DNA from 2 places in the Alteromonas sp. W12 genome. Region 2 is predicted to be linked to the other one. Evidence: riboswitches for the same ligand, from Rfam matches in the RefSeq annotation. Region 2 holds a riboswitch; the other holds the start of a gene.
The links. Region 2 has a riboswitch for thiamine pyrophosphate ahead of AWH61_RS02875 (TonB-dependent receptor). Riboswitches for the same ligand answer to the same signal wherever they lie in the genome.

Region 1 (8,700 bases), on a different contig from region 2:
GCATAAAAATAGCGATACCCATGGTTACTGCTACGTAAACCATGGCGGGCTTGAAACGCACAACAACTATCTGAATAAAAAGCAGGGGAAAAATAAAATAAAGCCCAGTGTTATTGAGCCCGCCGGTATAAACCAAGCCGTTTATGGTAAATGCTACCACTAAACCTGCTAGATAATAAAAGACATCGACGCGAGGGAACATATGGGATAACGCCACATTGGCGTACACAAAAGCGGCTGACCCCGCCAGCGTTCCAACGAGCAATGGGTTGTTTGTACCCATGTTAATCCACGCCATAAACGCCATAATTGTGCCACCAACATAGGATATGAAATAAAGCGTTAAGCGCCTTCGTTTTGCTTCCGCTTCATCTTGCTGAGCACTTCTAAGTAATTGACGCAACGACGAACTGTCCATAAAAAGACTTATCTCCGCATTTAAAACTAATTAACCATTATTCCTTTCAGCATAGACTGAATGTTCAATAATAACCAAGGAGAAAACTGTGCCTAATTTCAAACATTAATACAGAAAATGCGTATACTACGGGGTATATCGTATGACGTTATGTGATACATCGTTTTAGTTTCTTTTTATATAGTTTGGAATAGCCATGAGTCACCTCAACACTACCCGCACCGTTCGAATTGCTACTAGAAAAAGTGCTTTAGCGCTTTGGCAAGCAGAGTATGTGAAGGCAAAATTGTTGGAGCATTATCCGTCAATGACCGTTGAGCTTGTGCCTATGAGTACGCAGGGCGACAAAATTTTAGATACACCTCTGGCGAAAATTGGTGGTAAAGGACTTTTCATAAAAGAGCTTGAAATTGCCATGCTTGAAGGCCGTGCCGATATAGCCGTGCACTCTATGAAAGACGTACCGGTCGAATTTCCTGAAGGTTTTGGCCTTCACGCTATTTGTGAGCGAGAAAACCCGTTCGACGCCTTTGTTTCAAATAACCACGACAGTTTAGATGCCCTGCCCCAGGGCGCAGTAGTAGGTACGTCTAGCCTTCGCAGACAGTGCCAAATTCGCAAGTATCGCCCTGACCTTATCATCAAGGACCTGCGCGGAAACGTGAATACTCGTCTAGCCAAGCTAGACGCAGGTGAGTACGACGCCATTATCTTAGCTTCTGCTGGCCTGATTCGCCTTGAAATGGAATCTCGTATTCGCATGCCGTTACCCGCTGATATTTCGCTACCCGCCGTTGGACAAGGTGCCGTAGGTATTGAGTGCCGTAACGACGATGAAGAGCTAATTAAGTTGCTACAGGCGCTGAACCATACAGACACTAATACACGTGTTACCGCAGAACGCGCCATGAACGAGAGATTGGAAGGCGGCTGCCAAGTACCTATTGGTAGCTTTGCCACGCTTGATGGCGATGTGCTGACACTAACCGGTATGGTTGGTAAGCCAGATGGTTCAGAACTGCTCTTTGCTTCTGCTACAGCGTCGCGAGAAAAAGCCGCAGATATCGGTGTTGAAGTAGCGGAATCCCTTCTTGAGCAAGGTGCCGGTGAAATCTTAAAGGCGCTTTATAACTAAGTTATAGTTTGTCGAATGCGTGCAGGTTTACGCAGTAAAATAAAAGGATGAAAATTCGATAGTATGTTGCTGTTTACACGCCCACTGCCAAAGTTAAAAGCAAGCGCTTCTGCCTTTGAAAAAGCCGGAATTGACGCGGTAGGCGTTGCCACGTCTAACATCATTGATATTTCGTCTGAAAGAAAAGCTGCTGCAGAATTTTTAGCGTCAAATGCAGTAAACGCAATTGTTGTTACCAGCGTATATGCTGTAGACACCGTTATTGAAGGCTTACGTGAAACGGCTAACGAATTACCATTGATCATAGCTGTGGGCGATGCCACTGCACGAAAATTACAAGCGGGACTTCAGGCGTTTTCATCGGCGCAGGTTGCTATTCCCGAAGCCCATACATCCGAAGGTATACTGGCAATGCACCAACTTAATGAGGCAAACTGTCAGCATGTCGTTATCATTAAGGGTGAAGGTGGGCGCGACGCCATAGCCACTGGATTAGACGAAAAAGGTATTTTAGTTAATAGCTTTTGCGTTTATAAGAGAGAGCAACTTACAAGCCCAATTTACACAAAACGGTGGAAAATGGGCGAAGTTAGCGGCATTATCGCTACAAGCGAAGCAATGGCACTGCAACTAATTGCGCAATTTGGCCAAGCACTTAAATCTATTAAATGGTTAACAGTGAGCGATCGAATTGCCAAAACCCTCACTAGCCAAGGCATTAAAGAGGTAGCGGTTTGTCAGCGAGCCACCGATCAGGCACTCATCGCCTGGGTAAAGGATAACTGGGAGTATTGAATGGCCAACAACAATGAAAGTAGCCCACAAAAAGAGGAACTCGTGAAAGTGGAAGCTGAAAAAGACGTTATCGAATCTTCTGCCACGCACAGTGAATCAACATCGTCGGGTGCTGCTAAAAAGAAATCGTCGGGAAATGGTCTACTGTGGTTTGTTGTAATCATCCTTTTCCTTATTGTGCTTGGTATGGCTGGCGCAGGTTACTGGTATTACATGCAGCAACAGTCGGCAAGCAAGGACTCTGAATCTGCACTTCAAACGACGACCTCTCAGCTAAACACTATTGAGCGTGAGCGCGCTGGTCTTGTTGCCTCTATCGACAAAGTAGCTCGTACCAACCAGACGTTAGAAAGCACGGTAGCCGAGTTAAAAGCGCAAAACGAAAAGCTGACGCTGCAAGCTGAATCGACCCTTGAACAACTAAATAATATGGAAGGTCGCCGCCCGGCAGACTGGCTCATTGCTGAAGCTGATTACTTAGTTCGCATGGCAGGCAGAAAGCTTTGGTTAGAAAACGACGTACGCACAGCAATTTTGCTGCTAGTTAACGCAGATAAACGCTTAAAGTCGTTGGCCGATCCGTCGGTACTTCCGGTTCGCGCAAACCTTGCAGAAGATATTCAAACCTTACAACAGCTTAACCCTGTATCACAAAGTTCCGTCGCCCTCGCGCTTACGGGTATGATTGCTCAAATTGACAAACTGCCACTTGATACCTTCGAAAAACCAGAAGACGCCAATGCAGAAGACACGACCTTATCGGAGTCAGCTGACGACTGGCAGGAGAACCTTGCGAAGGTGTGGCGTTCGTTGGTGAACGATTTTCTTACGGTGAAAACTATTGAAGGCCCGGTTGAGCCAGTGCTTTCACTAGAAGCCCAGTTCCTAGCAAAAGAGCAGCTTCGTCTACAGCTTATGCACGCGCAAACCGCCGCGCTTCAGGGCGATGCAGGGCTTTACAGCCAGTCGCTTCAATACGCTCAAACGTTAATTATTGAAAAGTTCGACACCGAAAAAAGCCAAGTAACGGGCTTTGTAGATGCACTACAAAACCTCATTGCTACCGATGTATCGCGCCCAATACCTACAGAGCTAGCGTCACAAAAACCGCTAGAGCGTCTATTGGATAGCCGCGTTAAACAGGTGTTCGGACAAGGAGCAAGTGCACTATGAAATGGTTAGCTATTGCCCTTGCGGTATTAGCCGCATTCGTTGTTGCACTAATTGTTGGCCCGATGTTGTTAGGCGATAAGGGCTACGTACTAATATCACTGGGTAACACCGCTGTTGAAATGACGGTGATTAGCTTTTGTATTTTAGTGATAGGTGCCATCATTGCCTGGTACGTACTGTCTCGACTGGTATTGTGGGCGTTGAGCCTGATCACAGGTTCACATAAATGGTTCGGCACTTTAGGTGAGCGCAAACGTAAGCGTGCGTTTTACGACGGCTTACACGCAATGGCTGCAGGTGATTTTGATACAGCTCAAAAGGCGCTAAGCAAAACCACCAACGGCGATTTCGAAGGCGTTAACTATTTGGCGTCAGCGCAAATTGCTTTTGCCAATAACGATTTAGCCAAAGCCCGTTATTTCCTTGTTCAGGCAACTGACTTTCCAAAAGCGAAAGTAGCCGCAACGGTCATGCACGCGCGTATTGATATGGCTGAAGAAAAATACGATGCGGCACTAGAGAAACTTAACGAACTTGACGAGCAAGAGCGTGAAAACAAGCAAGTTGTGCAGTTAAAAGCGCAAATTCTTGCCAAGCTAGGTAAATGGCAAGTACTTCAAGAAAATTTGTCAGGCTGGCGTAAAGCATTGCCCAAAGCAGACTACACTACATGGAGCCAGCGTATTGCCAAAGGTAAGTTTGCGGAAATTGCCAGTAAGCAAGGCGCTGTCGAGCTTAAATCATATTGGGAAACCCTACCCCGCAAGCTTCGTCACGACGATGCTTACCGCGCGGCTTACATTCAACAGTTGCTTGACCAAGGTATGCATGCCGACGCACAGAATTTGCTAGTTGAATGGCAAAAACGTGGCCCGAATAGCGCCCTGTTTCCGCTGTTCACGCAGCTTAATATTCCTGATGCATCGCCATCACTACGACTGCTTGAAAGCTGGATAAAGCAAGACGAAGAAAACGTGTCGCTATACTCCACGCTAGGCCAAGTTGCATTTAACTCAGGCGATGATGTGTTGGCGGAAAAAGCCCTGCTTAAAGCCACTAAAATGAAGTCGCGCAAAGAAGACTTATTGCTGCTGTCTGCAATTAGCGAACGCAAGCACGACACAGCCACTGCACTTCAGCTTTACAAGGAAGGTCAGCAGCTAGCCAGCTAGATGAATATTCATTTAGCTTTCTGGTAGTACTTGTATTACCCGTAAAATTGAAGATATAGTAAAAAGGAATTCTCAATTCGGGTTGTTTCAACAACAACCCGAATTGACTTAAACAACTTGTCGGAGTGCTTCACTGGTAACCCAGTAAGCTGAGACCGCGAAAGTGGGATCCGTAGAACCTGATCAGGCTAATACCTGCGAAGGGAACAAGAAAATACAATGTGCACAATGTTAAACCGTGGTTTAGCGTTGTGAAGCGAAGTTGTTTTGCTGTTGATGATACAGACACACCCATGACGGTGCTGCTCGTCACTCAAGGTAAACTGTTCAAGTTTATCCCCAAGTCAACATCAACGGAGTAAAGGGCTGTAATCACCAAAACCTTTACCAACAATCTCGCTAGAGTAACGGGACTATCCCCTTCTACACTCACACTTTGTATTCTCCTTCACTCCTGACAAGCATTTTTAGAACCTAAATTTACAAGGTAAAATGCTATGTCGAACAGACGCGAACAGCGCCAACAAGCACAACAATTCATTAATGAACTTGCGGGCGAAGCTTACCCAAATTCAACACGCCACTACGAGTGTGGCAGCCGTGACGATATTCGTGTGGCCATGCGCCTTATTCACCAACACGACAGTTTAGTGGGTGGCACCGAAGAAAACCCTACCTTAGAGCCAAACCCGCCCATTCCTGTGTACGACACCTCTGGCCCTTATGGCGACCCGCTAGAAAACATAGATGTACACAAAGGTTTAATCCCACTTCGCCAAAAGTGGATTGAAGAGCGCAGCGATACTATTGAGTTAGAGGGCGTTTCATCAAGCTTTGCGAAAGAGCGTGAAAACGACATTTTTACCGAAGATTTCCGCTTTATTCGCAGCCGCAAACCACTAAAAGCAAAAGCAGGCAAAAACGTTACCCAGCTTCACTACGCAAGACAGGGGATTATTACCCCTGAAATGGAATACATTGCCATTCGCGAGAATATGGGTCGCCAAGCCATTAAAGATGCCGAACTGACGCAGCAGCACAAAGGCGAACACTTTGGTGCGAATTTACCCGATACCATCACGCCTGAATTTGTACGCCAGGAAGTGGCCGCAGGCCGCGCCATTATTCCATGCAACATCAATCACCCCGAGTTGGAACCAATGATTATAGGGCGTAACTTTCTAGTAAAGATTAACGCAAACATTGGTAATTCAGCAGTCACCTCGTCTATTGAAGAAGAGGTAGAAAAGCTGGTGTGGTCAACGCGCTGGGGCGCCGATACCATCATGGATTTATCTACCGGCAGAAATATTCACGAAACTCGAGAGTGGCTGCTGCGAAACAGTCCTGTTCCTCTTGGCACCGTCCCCATCTATCAAGCGCTAGAAAAAGTAAACGGTGTAGCCGAAGATTTAACGTGGGAGATGTTTAAAGACACCCTAATTGAGCAAGCTGAACAAGGCGTAGACTACTTCACCATTCACGCTGGCGTGCTGCTTGAGTACGTACACCTTACCGCAAAGCGGGTAACCGGCATTGTATCGCGCGGCGGTTCGATAATGGCAAAGTGGTGCTTAAGCCATCACCAGCAAAGCTTTCTGTATGAGCACTTTCACGATATTTGCGAAATTTGCGCTAAGTACGATGTGGCGCTGTCGCTAGGTGATGGCCTGCGCCCTGGTAGCGTAGCTGACGCTAACGACGACGCGCAATTCTCTGAATTACGTACCCTTGGTGAGCTGACGAAAATTGCATGGGAGTACGATGTTCAGGTAATGATTGAAGGCCCGGGACATGTGCCAATGCATATGATTAAAGCGAACATGGAAGAGCAGCTTAAGCATTGCCACGAAGCGCCGTTTTATACCCTTGGCCCCCTCACCACCGATATCGCTCCTGGCTACGATCACTTCACTTCAGGTATAGGTGCCGCCATGATTGGTTGGTATGGCTGCGCAATGCTGTGCTATGTAACACCTAAAGAGCATTTAGGCCTACCTAACAAAGAAGACGTTAAACAGGGGCTGATCACCTACAAAATTGCAGCCCACGCTGCCGACTTGGCAAAAGGACACCCAGGTGCACAAATTCGCGACAACGCCATGTCGAAAGCTCGCTTTGAATTCAGATGGGAAGACCAGTTCAATTTAGCTCTCGACCCGCATACTGCGCGCGCTTATCACGATGAAACCTTGCCGCAGGCGTCTGGCAAAGTTGCGCATTTCTGCTCTATGTGCGGCCCTAAATTTTGCAGCATGAAAATTTCTCAGGAAGTGCGCGATGTGGCTAAACAAGCAGAGCAGCAAGAGTTTGAGAAAGAAAAAGGCATGAAAGAGATGGCCCAGGCATTCAATCAGTCTGGCGCAGAGCTTTATCACACTGCAGATAGCAAGGTAGAGCTACCATGATGGCGAAAGCGTCCATAAGCCCTGCATCCAACAACCTCACCACTGCACTTCCTGTAGTGTGGTGTGTGGGAGGTGTTGACTGTAGCGGTGGTGCGGGCGTTACCCGCGACGCCATTACATTGGCCGATCTGAACATCCATGCTTGTGTGCTCACTACACAACTTACCGTGCAGTCCAACTCAATCATGCTTAGTAAGGAAAGCATGTGCGCGTCGGCATTAAATCAGCAGTGGCAGGTGCTGTTTGAAGATACCCCGCCACGCGCTATTAAAATTGGCGCTATTGCTAATGATGAGCAAGCGTTGTTGTTGTGTGCACGTATTCAAAAAACATCTAACCCTCGCCCCTTCGTTGTATGGGACCCTGTACTGTCTACCTCGTCAGGTGGCGTGCTGAGTGAGTTAAGCGAAAGCGTAGTTGACGAACTGTTGAATACGGTAGATATCGTTACGCCAAATATCGATGAGCTTGCGTGGCTCACCCATTTGCCAGTTGTTGATGAAGCGAGCTTGCTAACTGCAATCAATCGGCTAAGGGGTAAAGGCGCAAAGAGCGTTTACGTTAAGGGCGGTCACGCCCACTGGCAAAAAAATGTAAGCGATATTTTTGTTTGTGCCTCTCACACTCTTCGTTTTAGCCAGCCGAAATACACTAACGGCAACCTTCGCGGCACAGGCTGTATGTTAGCCAGCGCATTAGCGGCATTCATTGTGCACGACTACTGCATTGAAGACGCACTTACGCTTGCTAATGCTTACGTCAGCGAAGTTCGCAACCATACACTACCAAAGCAATGCGCAGCGGCTAACGCAAACGCCATAAGTAACGAATTAACCGCCTACTTTGCACGAACCAACGGCTTTCCCGCAAAACCAGAGAGCTTTCCGCTGGTGACCTTTCATCAACGTGGCGCCACTGCCAATGAAAAAGAGCGGGATAAGGATACCCTTCTTGAAGCCTCGTCTTGTAAAGAAAGCCACTTTCCTGCACTTACTCATACTCATTTAGGCATCTATCCTGTAGTGGATAGTGTGCAATGGATAGCCCGCCTCTGGCCAACGGGCGTAAAAATAATGCAGCTACGGGTTAAACAAGGCTCCCAAGAAGACATTCGTCAGCAAATAAAAGAGGCAATAGAATTGGTGAAACACACCGACTGCCAATTATTCATTAATGACTATTGGGAGCTGGCCATAGAACTCGGAGCTTACGGTGTGCACTTGGGGCAAGAGGATATCGACACCGCAAACCTAAGCGCCATCCGTAGTGCGGGTTTACGGCTTGGAATATCAACGCACGGCTTCGCTGAAATTCAACGTGTTCGCGCTTTAAACCCGTCTTACATTGCCCTTGGTCATATCTTCCCCACCAATACCAAAGACATGCCTTCGAAGCCTCAAGGTGTAGCACGTTTAGAAAAGTATGTGCAGCTTTGCGATGGCATTCCCACCGTTGCTATTGGTGGCATTAACTTATCGCGCATAGGCGATGTAGCTAAAACCGGCGTTAACGGCATTGCTGTGGTAAGTGCAATCACTCAGGCAGCACACCCGCTAAAAGCCTACCAAGCATTGGTTGAGGAGGCTGGGTTTGCTTAGT
Region 2 (8,700 bases):
TGGTGTAGGCTGAGTCTCTGCATAACGCGCAATTTTATGTAATATCGGCCAAACATCATCTAAAGTGCGTGTGCCTTGGGTAAAATGTACTAACTTTTCTACATAGATTGTCAGTATGCTAATGGGCACGTTGTCTAACTGGTTATCGAATTTAAAGCTCTCTTTTAGCGCTACCAATTCAGAAAGCAGTTTTTTTGCTCTGTTGGAATGAGGATATAACGCTAGTGCACTGGTTTCGCCACTGGCTTTATTAGGCTTTCGCCCATAGTCTACAATCTCAAATCCATTTCTTGTCCAAAAACTGTCTAACTTAAGTGTCGTTCCATAAGAAGTACAGATAGCGTCAATACTTTGCTTCTTGGCTTCATCACTAACTCTTTGTAGCAAGTAACTGCCCATACCCTTACTCTGCGCAAGCGTATCGACGGCAATACGGTTAATACGCCAATATCTAAACGTTGCTGTTTTTGCATCAGCAGACAACAGAGTAAGTCGCTGTGCACCTAAATGCCCTTTAGGACGACGCTTTCCAGACGCAATCCCCAATGCGGTATCGTTCAGGTAGTCGCTACCTTCAGCGTTTATGATTGCAGCACCTATCACGTTGTCGTTCAATTTAAGTATGGCAACAAGTACATCCGGGCTATCCATCAAGCGCATAAAATCATCGGGCGTAGTTTGATAATGGGCTAATGAAAGTAGCGACATTATTTGCTGAAGCGCCTCTTCGGAAATGCTTTTAAACGAACTTATGGAAAAATCGTAATCTATCGGTGGGTTAATACTGTTTTTGAAATTAATCTCGCCAATATTGCGCGCCGCATCTCTGTCCTCAAATAAACAAGTCGTTTTGAAAAAGGCTTCAATGGGATCATGTTCGAACCATCGTAACGGCGTTGATAGTCTTAAATGGATAGCTGATGGCGGTAAACTAGGGATGAGTTTGTGAATAAAACCACTGCCTGAACCTTCATAACCCAAAAGCGTAGTACTAAGCACCCACTGCTTGTGGTTGGCTATGATCCGGTATACATCCGGGAGGGGGATTGAAGCCGCTTCATCAACAATTACAACGTCGTACTTTTCATCTTCTGTGGTATATAACAAGGCACTGTCAGGGGGCACCCATTTTACACTGCCAAACGTCGCTGCCTCATTCTTATCACCAAGGATTAGTTGGGTTTGAATGTTAGCGGTGGATGGTTGTTGTGTTCTGACACCTGCTATTTCGTACTGTTGAATACGTGAAAGCACGTTCTTCACATTATCATAGCGTTCACTGGTTAATAGTACATTTTTACCCTGTCTGATTAGGCTTTCAATGAATATACCTAATAATGATGACTTGCCTCTGCCTCTTGGGGCGGTAATCAGCGCGTTTAGTTTATTAAGTGAGTGTGCTTGATATAAACGACTGTATGCCTGCTCTTGCTCTTCTGATTTAAATAGTGAGCCTCTATAGACGTTTGATGTTACGCCTTGGCTAATGCGGTACATAGCCGTATCTGGAAGTGTGGTTTTTTCTTCAGTGTGAAATGCCACGTAGTCGTTGTTACGCAGGTGCTTTATAAAGCGTTCGAGGTATCGACTTTGTGTAAGCGTAAACCCCTCCGACAGGAACGAGACCGAAATATTGTTAACCCATTCACTCAAAGCAGGGCAAATAAGTATTAAACAACCACTGCGTTTAACGATACCCGCCACTGCCATCACGTCGCCAGGTTTGAACGTATCGCGACAGTCTAATGTGGCAATGTCACATTCGCTCCCCAGTACTTGTTTGCGGTTCTTTCCCTTAAGTGTATCGCCAGCAAAATTCACAACGCTTATAGATGAAACTTCATCTGCAAAGGCTTGAACGCTACGTATGGCAGCTTCACAAAAATCATCATTGCCAGATATTACAAGCATTCTCCGGTGAAGCGGGCAAGTCACGTTTGATAAGTGTGAAGCGTGAGAGCTTTTTTTGCAGCCATTTTCGCCGCTATTTTCAAAATAGGGGGCTAATAGCCATTCGCGTAATTGAGTTAGCGCCATGAATCAGTTTTTTCGGTATAATCTAACGCTATAGTAGCGATTTATAATGAGGAATTCGAATGCGCTTTCTTTCTCGGCGTCTAGTTATGCCAAACGACCTTAATTACGCCAATTCTTTGTTCGGTGGCCGCGCGTTAGAATGGATAGACGAAGAAGCTGCAATTTGGGCTATTTGTCAGTTAGAGACTAATTGCTTGGTAACTAAGCATATTGGTGAAATTAGTTTTGAATCACCGGCTATGCAGGGTGATATCGTAGAGTTTGGTCTAGAAACTAAAGCTGTGGGCCGTACGTCTATTACCGTAAGCTGCCTGGTACGCAACAAAGCAACCAAGAAAACCATCTGTTTTGCAGACGATATCGTTTTTGTAAAAGTTGACCCTGATACGCGTCAACCAACCGCACACGGCAAAACGTTGGAAGGTTTAAAAGCACAAACTGACGATGAAGTACGTCGCCTAAATATGAATATTGACGCTGAATAGCCCTAAGCTTTTAACGCCTTATATCATATATAAAACCTTACGTTAGCTTAACGTCTTATCTGCTTGACGGCGTGTATCGAACTGGTAGACTCCGTCGCAGAAGTTGAGTTTGCTAGTTTTAGCAGCGCAACACTATACCAAGGGGTGTCCGTTTTCGGTCTGAGATCCACATTCGTGGGAACCCTTAAACCTGATCCGGATAATACCGGCGTAGGGATGGTTCACAATATAGCCTTATCACCTGCCGTTAGACCCGGATCTTTTTTCTTAAATAAGAATAAGAGATCCCATGTATAAAACACTTTTCACACTTTCACTGCTTGCTAGTTCCGTTGCGGCCTATGCGCAACAAACCAATGTAAGTAACACTTCAGATAGCACGCCATCAGATATTGAGCGCGTCATCGTATCTGGTGATTTTCGTCAAACTACACTCGACCAGTTAAGTGCTAGCGCGACCATTTTAGATCAAGAGCGTCTTCGCAGTAGACAGCCGAGCCATATCGACAGTGTGCTAAACAGTATTCCAAACGTGAACTTTGCAGCTGGTGCGTCTCGCGGCCGCTTCGTGCAAATTCGCGGTATTGGAGAGCGTAGTCAGTTCGCCGAGCCTATCAATCCTTCGGTAAGCTTTATCGTCGATGAATTTGATTTTTCAGGCCTTGCTGCGGCAGGTCTTATTTTTGATACTAAACAACTAGAGGTGTATCGCGGACCTCAGGCTACCTTATACGGCACAGGTGCATTGGCCGGAGCGGTTAAACTCTCCAGTAATGACGTGGGTAGCGACGCCCCTGACTACGTTGAAGCCCGCATTGGGAACAAAGAGAGTTACCGTATTGAAGGCGCCACTGGTGATGATATCAACACGGATTGGGGCTATCGTGTTGCGCTGGTTCATAATCGCAGTGATGGCTTTGTAGAGAATACGTTCTTAAATAGAAGCGACACCGCGAATATCGATGAAACCGCACTGCGCTTTGCCGTTGAAGGTAGTGTAGATGAGCGAACCACACTTGCGCTTACTTATCGCTGGTACGATATCGATAACGGTTACGATGCATTCTCGCTAGACAATGACAACAAAACGCTGTCTGATGAACCTGGATTTGACGAACACCAAACCCACGCTGTTAGCGCGCGCTCTACAACCAATACAGCAGCGGGCGACTTTATTCTAATTGCCACCCATGCTTCTCACAATATTGCTTATGGCTACGATGAAGACTGGACATTCACAGGGTTTCACCCGTGGGGTTACACGTCTTTTGACGCCTATTATCGCGATGTAGAAACACAGACCGGCGAGATGCGTTTCGTGTCGTCTGACAGTGCCGCACTTTTTGATGGTATGACTGACTGGACAATAGGCGTATTTTATAAAAGCACGGAAGAAAAGCTGCTACGTCAATACACTTATTTGGATAGTGACTTTGCCAGTGAATACACGCCTACGACGACCGCTATCTATGCTCAGACTGAAAGTCGTTTGAACGAAAATTTAGTACTTGTAGCAGGGTTAAGAGTCGAAAACTACGATTTTGATTACGCTGATAACAACCAACTTACTCGCGCGTTCGACACCACCATGGTAGGCGGGAAAGTCGCGCTTCAGTATACGCAGGGCAATCACTTCTATTACGGCAGTATTTCACGCGGATATAAAGGTGCAGGCTTTAACCCCGACAGCCGCGTGAATGACAATCAGCGATTCTTCGACGAAGAATATAACTGGAACTACGAAATAGGCGTAAAGGGCCCATTACTTACGCCTGACCTAATTGCTCGTGCTGCAATTTTCTATATGGATAGAAAAGATACTCAGGTGAGCGATTTTGACGTTATCACTCGTGATGACGGTACGGCAGGGTTCGTAGACATTATTGATAATGCTGATTTAGGAACAAACAAAGGAGCCGAGCTGGAGCTTAGCTGGATTGCTAGTGATGCATGGCAGCTAGATGCAAGCGTTGGTTACCTAAGCGCTACCTTTGAAGGGTATACGCTTGCAGACGGTACTGAAGTGTCTGAGCAAAGACAGGCTCAATCACCTAAGTGGACCGCAAACCTGTATAGTGAGTACGCACTTACAGATAACATGCTTTTGCGTGTAGATGTAGATTACAAAAGCGAATACCGTTTTTCTGACGGCCATGATGTAACCTCGCCAAGTACTACGCTGGTTAATTCGGAGATTGTGGTGTTACACGGTGATTGGCAGACATCACTGTGGGTACAAAATGCGTTTGATCGTGAGTACTACACCCGTGGATTCGGTGGTTTCAGCAACGACCCTCGCGATGAGTATGCCTTCGATGAGCCATATTACCAAATAGGTAACGGTCGTCAGTTTGGCGTTACTGTTAAGTACGCGTTTTAAAATAAAAGGAAACAGACATGCAAGTTATGGTTGAACTGTCGTTGTACCCATTGGTTAACGAATACATTCCACCTATTCAAGATTTCATTGATAGGTTAAATAGCTATAGTGATATTGCAGTTTCAACAAGTTCAACCAGCACGCAGGTTACAGGTGACTATGGTGTGGTTATGAAAGTACTTGGTGAAGAAATGCAAAGGACCCATGAAGAAGTGGGGCAGGCTATTTTCGTTGCTAAGTTTTTAAATTTTGATGCCATGCAATCTAGAAAATCATCTTAATGGCTAACTTTTTTTCTGAGTTCACTTCTCAAATTGCCGCTACTTCACTGTTAGAGTGGGTAGCGGTTGTCCTCGCTATTGCCTATGTGCTGTTAGCCGCAAAACAGAACAGCTGGTGTTGGCTGTGCGCCTTTGTGAGTACCGCAATTTACACCTGGCTATTTTGGCAGGTGACTTTGCCATTTCAGTCTGCGCTTAACTTCTTTTATATGATAATGGCGGGATACGGTTATTATCAGTGGTCGAAAGGGGCGGAAGACGGCGATGTTAAGCCAGTGCTTCATTGGCCTCTCTGGGCTCATTTGCTCATTGTGCCGAGTATGTTATTGCTCGCTTGGGTTCTGTCTGAGGTGGCAGGCTCACAGTTCAATAGTGAGTACCTACTATTAGATGCGAGCATTAATTTATTGAGTGTAGTCACAACATTTATGGTGGCGCATAAAATCCTGCAAAACTGGGTTTATTGGTTTTTCATCAATTTAGCGTCCGCCTATTTATACCTGCAAGTGGGTTATGCATTATCTGCTTGCCTGTTCTTAGGCTATGTTGGTTTTGCGGTATTTGGGTATTACCAGTGGCTAGTACAATATAAAAAACAAGGTGAACAGGTTGGATATCATCGCCACGCTGCAAAAGGCGCTTAATCTTAGCGACAGTGCGAAAATTTCGTCACACCCTGCTGGAGCGGTAAATCACGTTTACCGCGTTCAAGAGCTCGCAGATAGTCAGTTACCCTTGACTGCAAATAACCTTCAAAGTTGTGGGCAACCAAAGTCGGATCATAACCCTGTCGACTTAGCGGTGAAATGGATGGGCGATGATGACTTTAGTGGGGTTAGTCGTGCGCACCAATTTGCTTTGCAGCAACAGCTTTATAGGTTGGGAGTAGCGCCGCAACCTATATGGTTGAGCGATGATGAAACCATCTGGGTTGAGCAGTGGCTAGAGCACAGTGACAGTGCGACGCTTTCAATGCTTGAGCTGGCCAACACCCTCGCTCGTATTCATTCTTTGCCCATTACCGCTAGGCCATTAGATTTAGCATCAAGATGGCAGCATTATATTAATGTTGCACAGCTCGATATGAGCAGTGAGCTTTATCTAAAAGCCCAATCATTGCGGAAACAAGTAATAAAAAGTGAACAAGACGATGACGACTATGTGTTATGTCATAATGACTTGCTAACTAATCACTTATTACTGAGCGTAGATAACTCACTCAAAATTATTGATTGGGAATATGCCGCCATGGGAAACCGCTACTTCGATTTAGCAAGTTGCTGCCTTATCAATAAACTTGAAATCAATGAAAGTAGAGAGCTCGTTAAGCATTACGCCAAGCTAATGAATAGCGATGAGCACGACGCGATAGCGAAATTTGATCTGCACACCGAGATTGTCGCTATCACTAATGACCTGTGGTTTGCTGCGCTTAACGCCAATAAAGTTTAATGGTCATAAACTGCTCCGCATTTAAAAGTGACGCTGCATAGAAGTCGGTTTAAAAGCGGGCAATAAGACAAAACACAGGTGATGGATAAAGCCTATTTGGTGTTATTCGATTGAAAAAACAGCGCATTGCGTGTTAATTAAGCATGCAGTGCATGGTAGTGATAAAAAGGCTTTACCTTTTTAATGTCATCCGTATAATGCACAGCGCGCTAGGGGTGTAGTTCGAATTGGTAGAACAGCGGTCTCCAAAACCGATGGTTGGGGGTTCGAGTCCCTCCACCCCTGCCACTTTCTCTTCTTGTGAACGTTTACGTTCAAATCCTAAATCGTTTCTTTGTTAAATTCTTCTTAAATTCTTCTTAAATTCTTCTTAAATTTTTTTGGTTTCTGTTGCTAGTGCTTAATTTGCTGCAGCTGTTTTATTTCCTCTTATACCAAGGGCTAGGCATTATAAATTCGCGAATAATACTTAAGAATCAACGCTTATGAATTAACGCTTGAGCATTAAACAGCAGGTACAATCCGAGCAAAAGAACGCGATAGTTATTCAACCAAGCCTGCAACTTTAGTAAACTAAACAAATACAATGAACTATCCACGTTAGGTGTTTTTGCGCAATGTCTCTTACTTCATATCAGCAGGCGGTTTTACAGGAAATGGGGATCCCGGTTTGGATCACCAAAGACGCCTACACTGAGCTAAAGCAGGAAGACCAAGCGAAACAAAACAACGCCAATGCAGCACAACGCAACGTCGGCAGTACAAATAGTTCATCGACACAGTTACCCTACAGCCAAAACGCTCAAACCAATAAGCCGCCTTCAAAGCCAATATCTCAAGAAGAAAAGCAATCACGGCTTGCTCAGTTGCGGGCAAATGTTGGCAGTAGCACGAAAGATAAGGCTAAGCCTAAAGACGGCGGGGCAGCAAAACTTTCCACACCTGGCGGGTCGCACAATGACGGGAAAGCAGGGCAAACCGAAACAGGTGCTTCACAGTCACACAACATTTCGCCGTCTTTCGACAATGCGGTTACCTCGCAAGAGTCTTTAACAAAGTCTATTGGCGCAAAAGGGCCGGTATCGCCTGAAGGTATCCCGTTAAGTGCCGAACAGAAAGCTAAATCACAGCAATGGCTGAAGGACTTGCAGCTAGCCTGTGTTCAGTTGGGTATACCGTCACAGTGGGCTAGCACCATAATGATTGGCCGTACGCTATCGGTAACCGAAACGGCCATTATATTGCCAGCCACACCGCTTAAACTCACAGCTGTGCAAAAACGGGAACTGTGGGCGCAGCTTATCAGCGCAGCACGCGAATTAAACCACTCCGCTAACGGCCAGTAGTCGCGTCGATGAAGTTAACAATCGTACCGCCACAAGGCTTTAACGAGCACATTGAACTTGCGCATGCTATCCATCAAGAGGCACAAGTGTCGCCTTGGAAACTAAGTACCTTCGCAGACTGTTTCACCAAACCCTATTACGGGGTGTTTGCCTTTGAAAATGACAAGATTGTTGGCTATGCCATCATGCTTGAGGTCGTTGATGAAGCTACGCTGATGGATATTGCGGTAGACAGTGGCGCAAGAGGCAAGGGTGTAGGTCGCGCTTTAGTTGATTTTGTCATTGAGACATCGGTAAAAAATGCAATGCGTGAAATGTGGCTAGAAGTGCGTGAAAGTAACCATACTGCTATTGCGCTTTATGAGAGCTCGGGGTTTGAGCATATAGAAACCCGCAAAAATTATTACACCGTAAAAAATAATGATGACGGGCATGACAAGAGTAATGGAAACAGCGCACAAAAAGAAAACGCTAAAATCATGAAGTGGACAAATCCCACCTTAGCCTAGTTTTTGTATTCCTAGGCATATACGTTTCGCGTATATCAAAGCATTATCTGAACTCAGTATACGCTTCCAGACCATAGCCGTGCGTGTTTAAATTAGAACACGTCCCCATCAATCAAGGTATAAATAGCATGGCTAAAGTGCTCAACAAGGCTTTAATCTCATCAAAACGATTTGCCATAAATGTGGTTACCTACAAAGAGGGTCATAGCG

Region 1: another riboswitch for thiamine pyrophosphate. It lies ahead of thiC (phosphomethylpyrimidine synthase ThiC); the one in region 2 lies ahead of AWH61_RS02875 (TonB-dependent receptor).

The regions. Positions count from the first base shown of each region.
Region 1 is NZ_LQXH01000010.1:203,392-212,091, forward strand. Features, by position in the region: gene AWH61_RS16365 (GGDEF domain-containing protein) at 1-418, opposite strand, end outside; gene hemC (hydroxymethylbilane synthase) at 615-1,553, shown strand; gene AWH61_RS16375 (uroporphyrinogen-III synthase) at 1,617-2,348, shown strand; gene AWH61_RS16380 (uroporphyrinogen-III C-methyltransferase) at 2,349-3,521, shown strand; gene AWH61_RS16385 (heme biosynthesis HemY N-terminal domain-containing protein) at 3,518-4,693, shown strand; TPP riboswitch at 4,805-4,916, shown strand; gene thiC (phosphomethylpyrimidine synthase ThiC) at 5,191-7,101, shown strand; gene thiE (thiamine phosphate synthase) at 7,098-8,699, shown strand; gene AWH61_RS16400 (HesA/MoeB/ThiF family protein) at 8,692-8,700, shown strand, end outside.
Region 2 is NZ_LQXH01000001.1:696,561-705,260, forward strand. Features, by position in the region: gene AWH61_RS02865 (tRNA(Met) cytidine acetyltransferase TmcA domain-containing protein) at 1-2,037, opposite strand, end outside; gene AWH61_RS02870 (acyl-CoA thioesterase) at 2,097-2,522, shown strand; TPP riboswitch at 2,653-2,756, shown strand; gene AWH61_RS02875 (TonB-dependent receptor) at 2,812-4,902, shown strand; gene AWH61_RS02880 (hypothetical protein) at 4,920-5,183, shown strand; gene pnuC (nicotinamide riboside transporter PnuC) at 5,183-5,827, shown strand; gene AWH61_RS02890 (phosphotransferase) at 5,784-6,635, shown strand; tRNA gene AWH61_RS02895 (tRNA-Trp) at 6,847-6,923, shown strand; gene AWH61_RS02900 (alanine acetyltransferase) at 7,253-7,981, shown strand; gene rimI (ribosomal protein S18-alanine N-acetyltransferase) at 7,990-8,490, shown strand; gene AWH61_RS02910 (2OG-Fe(II) oxygenase) at 8,619-8,700, shown strand, end outside.